Regions from separate parts of the Erwinia sp. LJJL01 genome, predicted to be linked through region 2. Evidence: riboswitches for the same ligand, from Rfam matches in the RefSeq annotation. Region 2 holds a riboswitch; the other holds the start of a gene.

Region 1 (7,200 bases), 1.2 Mb from region 2:
GGGAAACTTTTATCACTGTCCTATGCTCCTTCCGAAGCGACGCCTGAACATGAAACATTTATTAATCAGGGTAGAGAGATATTTAGAGAGCACCAGAAAGGGAGGCATGTGCAGTTCGATATCACCACTCGCCTCTGAGGTATCCCCACAAAAATTGATTGAATATTGTTGCGGGATGACAGGTGCCCGGTTTCAGGAGGGAGGGCTGCTTTCCGCACCGGCATGAATACATCCCTGTAGCCTGGCTCACGGCCATCCCTGGCCGTGGGCCTGCTGCAATCAGCCCTCCCCCCTTGCACCCAAAGCCGCAGCGTCGCGGTTTGAAAGCCACAGCGAGCACGATGATAGCGGGGGATGGGCTCAGCCTGAGGTAAGCCGGACGTCACGCGGCAGGGATGCCGCATGCCGAGGCCCGCAGGGAGCGTCTTTTGCCGTTCCGGCGTGCTCAGGCTGAGCTCAGACCGGTTAGCGGACGTTTAGCGATTGAAGTCATTTCTGGGGATTCCTCAGCCACTCACCTCTTCACTGGCAATCTCTGACAACGGAGTATCGGATATGATCAATAAGCCTTTGCAAGTCGGTCTGTTACTTTTCCCGCAGGTAACTCAACTCGACCTCACCGGGCCGGCAGAAGTATTTGCAGCCAGCAGCCGCTGCGACGTTCATCTGATTTGGAAAACGCTCCTTCCCGTAAAGACCGGTTCAGGATGGTCAATTCTACCCACCCAAACATTTGCAACATCACCGGTGCTGGATGTGATCTGCATCCCCGGTGGTAGTGGTCAGATAGCCCTGATGGATGATGAACTGACCCTGGATTTTATCCGCCGTCAGGCTGCGAGTGCTTCAGTTATCGCTTCTGTCTGTACCGGTTCTCTGGTGCTGGGCGCTGCTGGTCTTCTCGAAGGTTTCCGTGCAACCAGCCACTGGATGTCGCTGCTGCAGCTGGAATACCTCAGAGCAATTCCGGTTAAACAGCGGGTAGTCGTAGATGGTAACCGCATCACCGGTGCCGGGATTTCTGCTGGAATCGATCTCGCCTTGACGGTGATGGAGCGACTGCTGGGAACTGAGACGGTAAAGGATATCCAGTTAGGAATTGAATACGGTCCTGAACCACTTTATACGCTTACAGAACTGGAAACTCCTGAGCGCGTTGAGCGCCTGCAACACCATGCCGAACAGCGTCAGCTGCTCCGGCTGGCTGCAACCCTAAGGGCAGCAGCACGTCTGGAGGTAAGATGACCTCCATGCCAAAAGAAGTCTGGATCCTGACTCTTTGCCAGGTGCTGTTTACTGCAGCTATTTCAATAGACCTTACCATTACCAGTCTGGCTGGACAGTCTTTAACACTGCATCCTGAACTAGCAACCATTCCTTTTGCCTTACTGACCGTGGGTGGTGCGTTAATCATGCCCATTTTGGGATGGCAGATTCGTTATCATGGTAGACGTAACGCACTGTTAACAGGGTGCTGTATCGGTGTGGCTGGAGCACTCATCTCAACGATATCGACATTAATACCTCACTTCTGGGGGTTGTGCCTGGGTTGCTTACTGGTTGGCGCTTTTCAGGCCTCAGCACAGTTTTACCGGCTGGCAGCAGGTGATCTGGTGAGACAGGAATTGAAACAGTTTGCAGTATCGCTGGTGCTGGCAGGGGGAGTGATTGCTGCCTTTCTCGGGCCGGGCCTGGCGGTATGGAGCGCATCTCTCTACCCCTCTTCACTTTTTACCGGTTCCTATCTGACTGTGAGTATTCTGATACTGGTCTCAGCACTACTGTTAGTCTGTTTTTATAAGACAGATGGTAAGCCTGCACTTGCAGAAGCCTCAAAGGCTGAGTGGGCTGGCAATTATGCTGCCCTCAAGAAACCCGTTTATCTGGTTGCCACAATAAATGGTGTGCTGATTACCAGCGTCATGATGTTAATGATGAGTTCTGCACCTCTGGCAATTGTAAAGGCCGGCCTAACGATGAAGGAGGGTGCTGCCGTCATGCAATGGCATTTAGTCGGCATGTATGCCCCCTCTCTAGTGGCGGGTTATACTTTCCGCAAATTGGGTGCCGGCATGAGCCTTATGATTGGGATCAGTTTGACAGTACTTGCTGCTTTGGTTGGCATGCAAGGGACTCAGCTGGCTACATTCTACTGGTCACTTGCCCTGCTCGGAGTGGGTTGGAATCTGAGTTTCGTCACCAGCTCCATTCTTCTTTCGCTAGGAAATGATTCCAGCATGCGCAAAGCAGCCCAAACGGCCAGTGAAACATTACGTTATCTCTTCTCGTCAGCTGCTTCGCTGCTGTCCGCTGCAGCTCTGGAGTACTTTGGATGGCATCAACTCAATATCATTATGCTGCCATTTTTACTGGTAGGTCTCTGTGTCACTGGATGTTGGATAATCTTTTCCAGAACAACCCCTCACGCCGGATGAATATCTTATCGGGCGCAGGGGATTGAAGAGACCTGGCATCTTTATCCGTTCTGACTATTTTCGCCAGCCCAGCCCTGGAGCAACGTGCTTCAGTATCGCCTCGATGGTGTGCGCGCAGTAATCCACGCCCAGCTGATTCGGAACGGTCAGCAGCAGCGTGTCGGCTTCGGCAATCGCTTCATCCTCTGCCAGCTGTTTAATCAGCACATCCGGCTCGGCGGCGTAGCTGCGGCCAAAAATGGCGCGGGTTTTCTCGTCGAGGTAGCCGACCTGATCCGCGTCCTTACCGCTGTTGCCGAAGTACATACGGTCCTGCTGATTCACCAGCGCGAAAATACTGCGGCTAACGGAGACGCGCGGCGTGCGGGCGTGTCCGGCCGCTTTCCAGGCTTCACGGTAGGCGCGGATCTGCTTCGCCTGCTGAATATGGAACGGCTCGCCGGTTTCATCATCCTTCAGCGTTGAGCTTTGCAGGTTCATTCCCAGCTTCGCCGCCCACACCGCCGTGGCATTGGAGCCTGCGCCCCACCAGATACGCTCGCGCAGCCCTTCCGAGTAAGGCTCCACGCGCAGCATGCCCGGTGGATTAGGGAACATCGGCTGCGGGTTCGGCTTAGCGAAGCCTTCGCCGCGCAGCACGTCGAGCAGCACTTCGGTGTGATGACGCGCCATATCCGACTCGTTCTCACCTTCGGCGGGCTGATAGCCGAAATAGCGCCAGCCGTCGATCACCTGCTCCGGCGAACCGCGGCTGATGCCGAGCTGCAGGCGCCCGCCGGAGATCAGATCGGCGGAACCGGCATCTTCAGCCATGTACAGCGGGTTCTCATAGCGCATATCGATGACGCCCGTGCCGATCTCAATACGGCGGGTTTTGGCGCCCACGGCGGCCAGCAGCGGGAACGGAGAGCTGAGCTGGCGGGCGAAGTGATGCACGCGAAAGTAAGCGCCGTCCGCGCCCAGCTCTTCGGCCGCGACCGCCAGATCGATGGATTGCAACAGCGCGTCGGCAGCAGAACGCGTGCCGGACTGCGGCGAAGGTGTCCAGTGACCAAACGACAGAAATCCAATACTTTTCATAAGGTTTTCCTGAGTGGAAATTGCGTGGAGATAATACTATTCCTAACTCGCCGTGCCTGACTAAGCAAGGATTGTAATCAAAAATGAAATATCGTATAACAGGCTGCTCCGAGGGGTGTCCTGTAATGGGCTGAGATGGCGTAAGCCGAACCCTTTGAACCTGATCTGGGTCATGCCAGCGAAGGGACGGGTTGGCATCGATCATGTGCCTGTTCATACCTCTGCGTGCCCGGATCTCCACTGAATTTATGGAGGTCCCGTGTCTCACCCCGTTTCCCACATCGATTTCAGCCAGGGTTTGTACGGCCGTTTACGCCAGCAGGCGGGCCCTGAATGGCACCACTACGTCGATCACCCGTTTTTGCAGCAGCTGGCTGACGCTACCCTGCCCGACGTTGCGTTTCGTCGTTACCTGACCCAGGACTATCTGTTCCTGATCCACTTTGCCCGCGCCTATGCCCTGCTGGTTTCCAAGCTGCGTACCCTGCCGGAAATGCGCGCCGCCACCGCCTCACTCAACGCTATCGTCAATGAACTGCCGCTGCACGTTGGCTACTGCGCAAGCTGGGGGCTGAGTGAAGCACAGATGGCAGCCGAGCCGGAAGCGGCGGAGACCATGAACTACACCCGCTACGTGCTGGATATCGGCCACTCCGGCGATGCGCTGGAGCTGCTGGCCGCTCTGCTACCCTGCGTGGCGGGCTATGCCGAAATCGGCCTGCGCCTGCTCAACGACCCGCAAACCCGGCTCGACGGCAGCCCGTATGCCTCGTGGATCCGTAACTACGGCGATGCCGATTATCTTTGCGGCGTGCAGGCGGCGATTGGGCTGCTGGAAACGGTGGGTCAGCAGCGCGCAGCAGAGAGCCGCATCGCCAGCCTCAGCGAGATCTTCACCACCGCCACCCGGCTGGAAGCGGCCTTCTGGCAGATGGGGCTGAATGCGGTGCCCGCACCATGATGCCCCCTGGTATTGCCGTGCGCGACCTCAGCCTGAGTTTTGGCCGGCGCACTATCTTTCAACACCTCAATTTTGACATCAAAGGCGGCAGCTTTGCGGCGCTGCTGGGCGCCAGCGGCTGTGGCAAAACCAGCCTGCTGAAGGTCATCGCCGGTCTGGCTACCGCCGATGCGGGCCAGGTGTGCGGCAGCGATGGCCTGCCGCTGGCGGGGCGCATTGCGTATATGGGCCAGAAGGATCTGCTGCTTCCGTGGCTGTCGGTGATAGACAACATCACGCTCGGCGCGCGCCTGCGCGGCGAAAAAGCCGACCTGCCCTGGGCGCAGCATCTGCTGGAGCGGGTCGGGCTGGCTGAGCAGGCAACCGAGCGTCCGGCGGCGCTCTCCGGCGGCATGCGCCAGCGCGCGGCGATTGCCCGCACGCTGTACGAGCGGCGCCCGGTAGTGCTGATGGATGAACCGTTTTCAGCGCTGGACACCCTGACGCGTGCCAGGATCCAGACGCTGGCCGCCGACCTGCTCAGCGACCATACCGTACTGCTGATCACTCACGACCCGATGGAAGCCTGTCGCCTCAGCCACCAGCTGCTGGTCCTCTCCGGCTACCCGGCGGGAATTGATGACGGCCACGCCATCGGTGGGCAGCCACCGCGCGCGCCGGACGATCCTGACCTGCTGAAAAGCCAGGGTGAACTGCTGCAACAGCTGCTGAGGGCGGCAGGATGATGATGCACTGCACAGGAAAACGCGCCCGCAGCCTGCGCGGGCTGGCGATCTTCGCCGGGCTGATGGTGCTGTGGTGGCTGGCGACGCTGACCGATATCCCGGCCTTTCTGCTGCCGTCGCCGGTTGCGGTGGCGAGGGCGCTGTGGGATGACCGGGCGTTTCTGGCCTGGCACAGCCTGATCACCGCGTCGGAAGTGCTCAGCGGGCTGGCGATCGGCGTACTACTCGGTTCACTGCTGGCGCTGGCGATGACCTTCTCGCCGCGTTTACAGCGCTGGATGATGCCGCTGGTGCTGACCAGCCAGGCAATCCCGGTCTTTGCGCTTGCTCCGCTGCTGGTGCTGTGGTTCGGCTTCGGCATCAGCGCCAAGGTGGCGATGGCGGTACTGGTGATCTTCTTCCCGGTCACCTCTGCATTTTATGACGGGCTGCGGCGCGTTAACCGTGACTGGCTCGACCTGGCCCGCACCATGGGCGCTTCACGCTGGGCGCAGCTGCGCCACATCCGCCTGATGGCCGCGCTGCCCGCGTTCGCTTCCGGCCTGCGCATGGCCGCGGCGGTAGCCCCTATCGGTGCCATTATCGGTGAGTGGGTCGGTTCCGCCGAAGGACTGGGCTACGTGATGCTGAATGCCAATGCCCGCATGCAGACCGCTCAGTGCTTTGCCGCGCTGTTTATCCTGGTCCTGATGACGGTTCTGCTGTGGCTGGCGGTCGATGCGCTGCTGCAGCGCCTGGTTAACTGGGCACCTGAAAACCACTAACACACTATAAAAGGTCATAACCATGTTCAAAAAAACCCTCTGTGCACTGCTGCTGGGCGCCGCGTGCAGCGCCCAGGCTACTGAAAAGCTGACGCTGATCCTCGACTGGTACATTAACCCCGATCACGCGCCGATTATGGTGGCCGAACAGATTGGCGCATTTAAAGCGGAGGGGCTGGACGTGAAGATCGTCCCGCCTTCGGATCCGTCACTGCCGCCGCGCCTGGTGGCGGCTAAACAGGCCGATCTCGCCATCACCTATCAGCCGCAATTACACTTCTTTGCCGATGAAGGCCTGCCGCTGGTGCGCGTCGGCACGCTGATCGACTCACCGCTGAACACGGTGATGACACTGGATAAAAGCATCACCTCGCCCGCCGGGCTGAAAGGCAAGAAGATCGGCTACTCGGTCAGCGGCATAGAGCAGGCAACGCTAGGTACTATGCTGAAGCATGAAAACGTTAATCCGCAGGACATTAAGCTGATTAATGTCAACTTCCAGCTGACCAGCGCGCTGCTGGCAGGCCAGGTGGATGCGGTGATTGGCGGCTACCGCAATATTGAAGCGCAGGAGCTGAGGCTACAGGGGAAAAATCCGGTGGTGTTTAACGTTGAGGATTATGGCGTTCCGGCCTATGACGAGCTGGTGATTGTTGCCAATCGCGACGCGGTGAATGCGCCGAAGGTGAAGAAATTCCTCGCCGCGCTGCAGAAAGGCACCGACTACCTGCTGGCGCATCCGGAAGAGAGCTGGCAGGCGTTTGCCAAAGCGCATCCCGAACTGAACACCGAGCTGAACCACGTTGCATGGCAGAAAACGCTGCCGCTGTTTGCCAAAAATCCGGCGCAGCTCGACGACCAGCGCTATCAGGCCTACGAGCAGTTCCTGTTTGATAACCAGCTAATCAAGAAGATCACCCCGGTGGAAAAGTACGCGGTCGAGGTGCATTAATTCCTCCCGCGCTGGCGCAAACGGTCAGATAATGATAATTATTATCATCTGTTTTTTTGGCGCGAGGTTTTCATGCACTCTTTGGCACCTGAACGATTAACCACCGACTGCTGCATCGTCGGCGGCGGCCCGGCCGGGTTGATGCTCGGCTATCTGCTGGCGCGTGCCGGTGTGCAGGTGGTAGTGATTGAGAAGCACGCGGATTTTTTGCGTGATTTTCGCGGTGACACTATCCACCCCTCCACGCTGCAAATCATGCACCACCTTGGCCTGCTGGACCAGC
Region 2 (7,200 bases):
GCCCACAGCACGGTGACCATCCCCAGCTCATGCGCCCGTTCAAACGCGGCGGAGATCTCCTCAATCTGGCGACGCGACTGCTCAGAACCGAAATAAATCGTGGCACCGACCGCCACCGCACCGAGGTTGAACGCCTGCTCGACGCTGGCGTACAGGGTCTGGTCGTACTGCGTGGGGTAGCTCAGGGTTTCGTTGTGGTTCAGCTTGACCATAAACGGAATGCGGTGGGCATAGCGGCGCGATACCGACGCCAGCACGCCATAGGTGGACGCCACGCAGTTGCATCCGGCTTCAATCGCCAGCTCCACGATATTTTTCGGATCAAAATAGAGGGGATTGGCGGCGAAGGAGGCCCCCGCAGAGTGCTCAACGCCCTGATCGACTGGCAGGATAGAGAGGTAACCTGTCCCGGCTAAACGTCCGGTGTTGTACAGGGTTTGCATATTGCGCAGTACCGCTGGCGGGCGGTTATTATCCACCATCACCCGATCAACATAATCCGCGCCCGGGAGATAGAGGCTGTCCGCTGGAATAGTCATGCAGCGATGTTGCAAAAGAGAGTCTGCTTCTTTGCCCAGTAACTGTACGATGTCCGTCATGGTAACTCCTGTCAAAGTTGTGGAGGCCGCAGCGAAGCGGCCCGCGGGTCAGACTGACTGACCTCAACAGGGTGAACCTAAAACGTCCATTAAGGCAAATTGCTGACTCCATTTTTCAGAAGGATCCGCACTAAAAAGCGTGAGGGGGTGCGCGCTACCACCACTGATGGAAATGGTGCACCGGGCCGTGCCCGTGGCCGACTTCCAGCGAGTCAGCCTGCTCCAGCGCCCCCTGCAGCCACTGCTTGGCGGCCTGCACCGTCGTTACCCAGTTATCATGGCGCGGACGCAGCGCTGCCAGCGCCGCCGAGAGCGTGCAGCCGGTGCCGTGGGTGTTGCGCGTGTTAATACGCGGTGCGGTGAAGCGCTGTTCTAACTCGCGGGTTAACAGCCAGTCAGGGCTCTCCTCTTCGCTGAGGTGGCCGCCCTTCATCAGCACAGCCTGGCAGCCGAGCGCCAGCAGCGCCCGCCCTTGTGCGCGCATCTCGGTTTCGTTGCGCGCGGGCTGGCACTGTAACAGAGCCGCAGCTTCAGGCAGGTTTGGGGTGATCAACGATACCTGCGGCAGCAGGCGTTCGCGTAGCGTGGCAACGGCCTCCACCGAGAGCAGCGGATCGCCGCTTTTCGCCAGCATCACCGTATCCAGCACCACCCACGGTGCGCTGGCACCCTTCAGGCGATCGGCCACCACGTCGACGATGGCACTTTCCGCCAGCATGCCGATTTTAATGGTGTCGATGCGCACGTCGGACAGCACCGAATCCAGCTGCGCGGCGACAAAATCCGGCTCAATGCGATACACCGACTGCACCCCGGTGGTGTTTTGCGCCACCAGCGCGGTGATCACGCTGGTGCCGTAAGCGCCCAGCGCGGAGAACGCCTTAAGATCGGCTTGAATACCCGCCCCGCCGCTCGGGTCGGTACCGGCAATAGTCATGGCGTTGATACGTTTCATACCAGCGCCTCCGGATTGAGTTGGTACAGGGCATCGAGAAACGCCGGGATAAAGCTGCCCGGCCCCTTCACCTGCGCGGCAGCACGCTCGCCAGCCAGCGATACCACGCGGCAGGCACTGGCGACATTCACCAGACGGTCGCCCGGCAGCGCGGCAAACCCGGCCACCACAGCCGACAGTGCACAGCCGGTACCCACCACGCGAGTCATCAATGGCGAACCGCCGCTCACGCTTAGCGTGCGCCGCCCGTCGGTAACAAAATCGACCTCGCCGGTTACCGCAATCACCGCGCCGCTGGCAAGCGCTAGGGTTTCGGCGGCCTGTAACGCTGCATCCGACGGATGCAGGCTGTCGACGCCACGCCCGCTGACCGCCTGTTTTGCCAGCGCCATGATTTCGGAAGCATTACCGCGAATCGCGGCGGGCCTGCTCGCCAGCAGCTGCTGACAGAATTCACTGCGGAAATCCAGCGCGCCGACCGCCACCGGGTCCAGCGTCCAGGCGTGTCCGGCGCCATTCGCAGCGCCGATCGCCGCACGCATCGCGTCACTGCGCGAATGCGTTAGCGTGCCGACGTTGACCAGTAAGGCATCGGCGATGGCGCTGAACTGCGCGGCTTCATCCGGGTCGATCACCATCGCCGGGGAGGACCCCAGCGCCAGCAGCACGTTGGCGGTAAAGGTTTGCACCACGTCATTGGTCATACAGTGGATTAACGGTGATTTTTGGCGAAACAGCGCCAGAGAGTGGGCCACGTCGGCGTGGCTGAGGCTTTGAGGTTGGATCATGATTACTCCCAACCGGCGATCAAGAAGGCGATGCCGGTCGGGCATCTGACTTCCCTACGCTGGCATTATCCAGTTCAGGTTATGCGGGTTTTTCTCAGCCGGACGGTTAGGTCGGGCACCCCGAGTCATTGATAAATCGTTAAATTTTAGAATTCATTGCGCTGGTAGCGAATCCACAGAATACGGGGGATGGCGCTATCTTGTAAACCCATTTGTCATGCATCCGAATACCAGACGCATCTCGTAGGTGACAGGTTGCGCAACGCCCATAATCCCACCTCTTTAACCGTGCCAACACCGCAAATACATCCAAATAATAGAGACAGAAATGAAACTTTTTATTGCCGCAACACTACTCGCCCTGTCTGCATCAGCCAGTGCAGAGACAGCGCCGCACTGGACCTATGAAGGCCAGGCTGGACCAGAAAACTGGGGGAATCTGAGCGAAAAGTTCGCCACCTGTAAAATTGGTCAGTTTCAGTCACCCATTGATATCCGCTTTGTCACTAAAGCGAATCTTCCCGCGCTAGAAATGGATTATCACTCTGAGGCGGAAAGCCTGGTGAATAACGGCCATACCTTACAGGTCACCGTGGATGATGAAGATGATTTCAAGCTGGATAACAGGATGTTTAGGCTGCGCCAGTACCACTTCCATGCGCCGAGCGAAAACCTGATCAACGGCAAGCGCTATCCGCTGGAGGTGCACTTTGTGCATGCGGATGCCAGTGGTTCACTGGCGGTAGTTGCGGTGATGTTTGAAGTGGGTGCGGAAAACAGTGCTCTCAATCCCATCCTTAAGCGCATTCCGGCTAAGTTAAACCAGAGTGTGAAGCTGGATGAGCGTTATGACCTGAAACCCCTGTTCCCGACCGATCTACACTACTACCGTTTCAGCGGCTCGCTGACCACACCACCTTGCACAGAGGGCTTGCGCTGGCTGGTGATGAAAAAGCCGGTCACCTTGTCCGCAGCACAGCTGGCGCAGTTCCAGAAAGCGCTGGCACAGAGCAACAATCGCCCGGTGCAGCCGCTGAATGGCCGTATGGTAGTCGAGTAAAGGCTTTTCTATCCCTGCTCCGCCACCAGCAGCGCCAGCGTATCCGGCTCCAGCGCCTTGAAGATATGCGGGCGATCGCCGGGATAGCAGATGTAATCGCCGGGGAATAACTCTTCCGGCGACTCTTTCAGCCCCACCAGCGCCCGCCCCTGGGTGATGATAATATGCTCAACAGAGCCGGGAATATGGGGCTGTGAGAGGCGTTCCTCGCCAGGCTGGGTGATCAGCAGATAGATATCCCGCCGCGCGCCCGGCGGACAGCTGGCCAGCAGAATGGCCTCATAGTTGCCGCGCTCGGCCACCACTTTACTTCCCTCTCCACGCCGTACCACCTGAGTCTTATTGCTCTCCGGCTCCAGCAGTTTAGCAAACGGGATATTCAGCGCCACGCACAGCGCCCACAGCGTTTCCAGGCTGGGATTGCCGTTACCCGCCTCCAGCTGCGACAGCGTGGATTTAGCGATCTCTGCCCGCCGGGCGACTTCGGCCAGCGACAGCCCTGCGCGCGTCCGCTCGCGCACCAGGCTTTGGGCAATCAGGGCGATTGGCTGGGTCATGCCTTACCTCACAGTTCGTTAAAACGAACGAAACGTTCGTCTTGATAACCTATTCTAATGCGTTCATTATAATGGCAGTTTCGTTCGATAGGGTTAGAAAAGCATGTTTAGCCACAATTTTTCCTCGCTGACGCCCGCCACGCGTAAGGCGATCTACCTGATCTGCCTTGCCGTTGGCGTGGTGGGTGTTTCCTACGGTTCTCTGGCAACGGCTTACGGTTTTCCGCTGTGGGTGCCGCTGTTCTCCTCGCTGTTTGTGCTGGCCGGGGCGTCAGAGTTTATGTTTATCGCCATTATTGCCAGCGGCGGCAATCCGTTAGCCGCCGCCGCCGCCGGGCTGCTGGTCAATGCCCGCCATTTTCCGTTTGGCATTGCGGTGCGCGACCTGGTCGGTTCACGCCTCTCCGCGCTGCTTGGCTGCCATATTATGAATGACGAAAGCGTGGTATTTGGCCTGTCGCAGTCCACGCCGCAGCAGCGTAAGGCCGCATTCTGGCTGTGCGGGCTAGGGGTGGCGATCGTCTGGCCGCTTGGGGCGCTGATCGGCAGCCTGATTGGCACCCTGCTGCCCGATACCAGCGTGATTGGGCTGGATGCCGTGTTCCCGGCGATCCTGCTGGCGCTGGTGATCCCGGCGTTTAAGTCTCGTACCACCCTGACGCGCGCCTCCTGTGGCGCGGCGCTGTCGCTGCTGGCAGTGCCGTTTACTCCGGTCGGCTTACCGGTGCTGCTGTCGATGGCCGGCCTGCTGGCGAGGAGGAAATAATGCCCGCTCACTCTTTGATCATCAGCGGTATCGCGATTCTGGCGCTCGGCACCTGGCTGATGCGTTTTGCCGGAGCAAAACTCGGTAACCGCATGGCGCTGTCAGAAAATGCGCGCACGCTGCTCTCCGATGCCGCCACCACGCTGCTGTTTGCCGTTGCCCTGGCGAATACCTTCTATGAAGGGGTACATTTTGCCGGGATTGCCCGCGTGGCTGGGGTGGCCGTGGCCGTGCTGCTGGCCTGGCGTAAGGCGCCGCTGATCGTCGTGATCTTCGCGGCGGCGCTGGTCACCGCCCTGCTGCGTTATGCCGGGGTCAGCTAACCGCCTTTACGCGCTTTTTCTTCTTCAGAAACGGCTGTTTTGCGATAAACTCTGCGCCGTTGCCACACGGCGTTTTGCTGCAGGAGTTTCATCATGAATATTCGTCCGTTTACCGAAGCTGACCGCCCCTTTTTGCGCACGCTGTTTCTCGCCTCGCGCAAGGCGAACTGGACCTGGCTGGACGACGCCGAATGGCAGTTAGAGGATTTTGACCGCGTGACGCTCGGCGAGCGCGTGCTGGTGGCAGAAGAGGACGGGCACCGCGTGGGTTTTGCCGCGGTGCTGGATAACGATAACTTTTTGCACAGCCTGTTTATTGACCCGGCCTGGCAGGGCAGCGGCGCGGGCAGCGCGCTGTTGCAGGCGGTACAGAACAGCTTTACCTCTACCGGGGCGCTCAAGTGCCTGGCGGAAAACTTACAGGCGCAGAGCTTCTATAAAAAGCACGGCTGGCGGGTAGTGGCGCAGGGCGAGAGCGACCAGGGTGAATACCTGTTAATGCACTACGTGCTGAAATAGCCGCCACCGCAGCATCACACCTGCACTGAAATATAAAATCGGCTTGCCGCCTGTCGAACACAACCGACTATAATGCGGTTTTAGCTCTAAGAATGGCGCCAGAACCGACGATGACCAACAGACCTCTTCACGAACAGGCGGGCGTAAGCAAAAACGCTTATGAGATGCTGCAATATCTGAAGCGCATTGCGCGTGGCGACAAGGCCTTTACTATCCAGGACACCCTGCTCAACCACCGCTGCAACGTGACGCCGGATAATGACTTTACCCTGATTAACCAGCTGTTTGACGGCGGGAAAATCGATTTTGATTATTCGATGGTGGATGGCTTCCAGCAGCGGCACGTGCGTTTAGTGTGAAATATCTTAAACAGGCCGACCAGAATAAAGGTCGGCCCCCTACAAAGATAGAGAATTACAGCGCGCGGAAGGCGATATCCTGCGGGATAACGTCGCCCTGCCAGTAAAGCTGGGCCGCCACGGCGTTCGCCAGCTGGCGGTAAAGGCGCGTAAACTCACTGTCCGGTCGGCGCACCACGGTTGGCTCACCAGCATCGAGGTCTTCGCGCAGGCTGATGTGCAGCGGCATCTGACTCAGCAGCCGGGTGTGATACTGCGCCGCCAGCTTCTCCGCCCCGCCGGTGCCAAAGATCGGTTCATGATGGCCGCACTGGCTACAGATATGCATGCTCATATTTTCCACCACGCCCAGTACCGGAACGTTGACCTTCTCGAACATCACAATGCCCTTGCGCGCATCCAACAGCGCAATATCCTGCGGTGTGGTGACCACTATCGCCCCGGTCACCGGCACGTTCTGCGCCAGCGTCAGCTGGATGTCTCCGGTGCCTGGCGGCATATCGAGGATCAGGTAATCCAGCTCCGGCCACAGCGTTTCATTCAGCAGCTGCATCAGCGCCTTGCTGGCCATCGGGCCGCGCCACACCATGGCGTTATCTTCGCTGACCAGGTAGCCAATCGAGTTGGTTGCCAGGCCGTGCGCCACGATCGGCGCCATATGCGTGCCGTCCGGTGAGGTCGGGCGCTGATCTTCCACGCCCAGCATGTCCGGGATCGACGGGCCGTAGATATCCGCATCCAGCAAACCCACTTTCGCCCCTTCCGCGGCCAGCGCCAGCGCCAGATTCACCGCCGTGGTCGATTTCCCCACCCCGCCCTTGCCGGAGCTGATGGCGATAATATTTTTCACGCCGTTGGTGCCCGGGCGGTTTTTCACCCGCTGCAGCGTGGCGACATCCAGCGTTAAGCGCCAGTTAATCGCGGTAGCTCGGGTCAGGCGCAGCAGCTCGGCGCTGAGCGAAGCTTTCAGCTCCTCAAACGGGCTTTGCCAGACAAACGGCATGCCCAATTCGATATGCAGCGTATTATCCATCAGCGCGCAGTGGCGTAACGCCTTCAACGTCGTGAGGTTGTGCTGCAGAGTGGGGTGTTCAAACGTCGTCAGCACGCCCATCACGATAGCACGCAGCGCCTCGGGGGAGTGATGCCCCCTGGATTGTGAAGTCATCTCGGTTCCTTGATATTGCTGGTGGTTTTGTTCGATATCTGCGTTTAAGCATATCAGATCTGCCATGTACTGACCTTAGCCGCTGGAAAAATCCTCGGGCAGTAGA

Evidence for each region. A riboswitch is a leader RNA that binds a small molecule or an ion and turns the genes downstream of it on or off. The one in region 2 is predicted to bind thiamine pyrophosphate.
Region 1: linked by a shared signal. The riboswitch ahead of ACLI4M_RS18615 (TenA family protein) and the one ahead of thiM (hydroxyethylthiazole kinase) in region 2 are both predicted to bind thiamine pyrophosphate.

The regions. Positions count from the first base shown of each region.
Region 1 is NZ_CP178576.1:3,757,098-3,764,297, reverse strand. It holds gene ACLI4M_RS18630 (DJ-1/PfpI family protein) at 556-1,245, shown strand; gene ACLI4M_RS18625 (MFS transporter) at 1,242-2,435, shown strand; gene ACLI4M_RS18620 (LLM class flavin-dependent oxidoreductase) at 2,490-3,515, opposite strand; TPP riboswitch at 3,617-3,719, shown strand; gene ACLI4M_RS18615 (TenA family protein) at 3,796-4,476, shown strand; gene ACLI4M_RS18610 (ABC transporter ATP-binding protein) at 4,473-5,201, shown strand; gene ACLI4M_RS18605 (ABC transporter permease) at 5,198-5,965, shown strand; gene ACLI4M_RS18600 (ABC transporter substrate-binding protein) at 5,988-6,917, shown strand; gene ACLI4M_RS18595 (FAD-dependent oxidoreductase) at 6,990-7,200, shown strand, end outside.
Region 2 is NZ_CP178576.1:162,129-169,328, forward strand. It holds gene fbaB (class I fructose-bisphosphate aldolase) at 1-599, opposite strand, end outside; gene thiD (bifunctional hydroxymethylpyrimidine kinase/phosphomethylpyrimidine kinase) at 754-1,554, opposite strand; gene thiM (hydroxyethylthiazole kinase) at 1,551-2,342, opposite strand; TPP riboswitch at 2,377-2,475, opposite strand; gene ACLI4M_RS01635 (carbonic anhydrase) at 2,671-3,402, shown strand; gene ACLI4M_RS01640 (helix-turn-helix domain-containing protein) at 3,411-3,959, opposite strand; gene ACLI4M_RS01645 (AzlC family ABC transporter permease) at 4,063-4,725, shown strand; gene ACLI4M_RS01650 (AzlD domain-containing protein) at 4,725-5,048, shown strand; gene ACLI4M_RS01655 (GNAT family N-acetyltransferase) at 5,142-5,567, shown strand; gene ACLI4M_RS01660 (hypothetical protein) at 5,678-5,926, shown strand; gene apbC (iron-sulfur cluster carrier protein ApbC) at 5,982-7,094, opposite strand.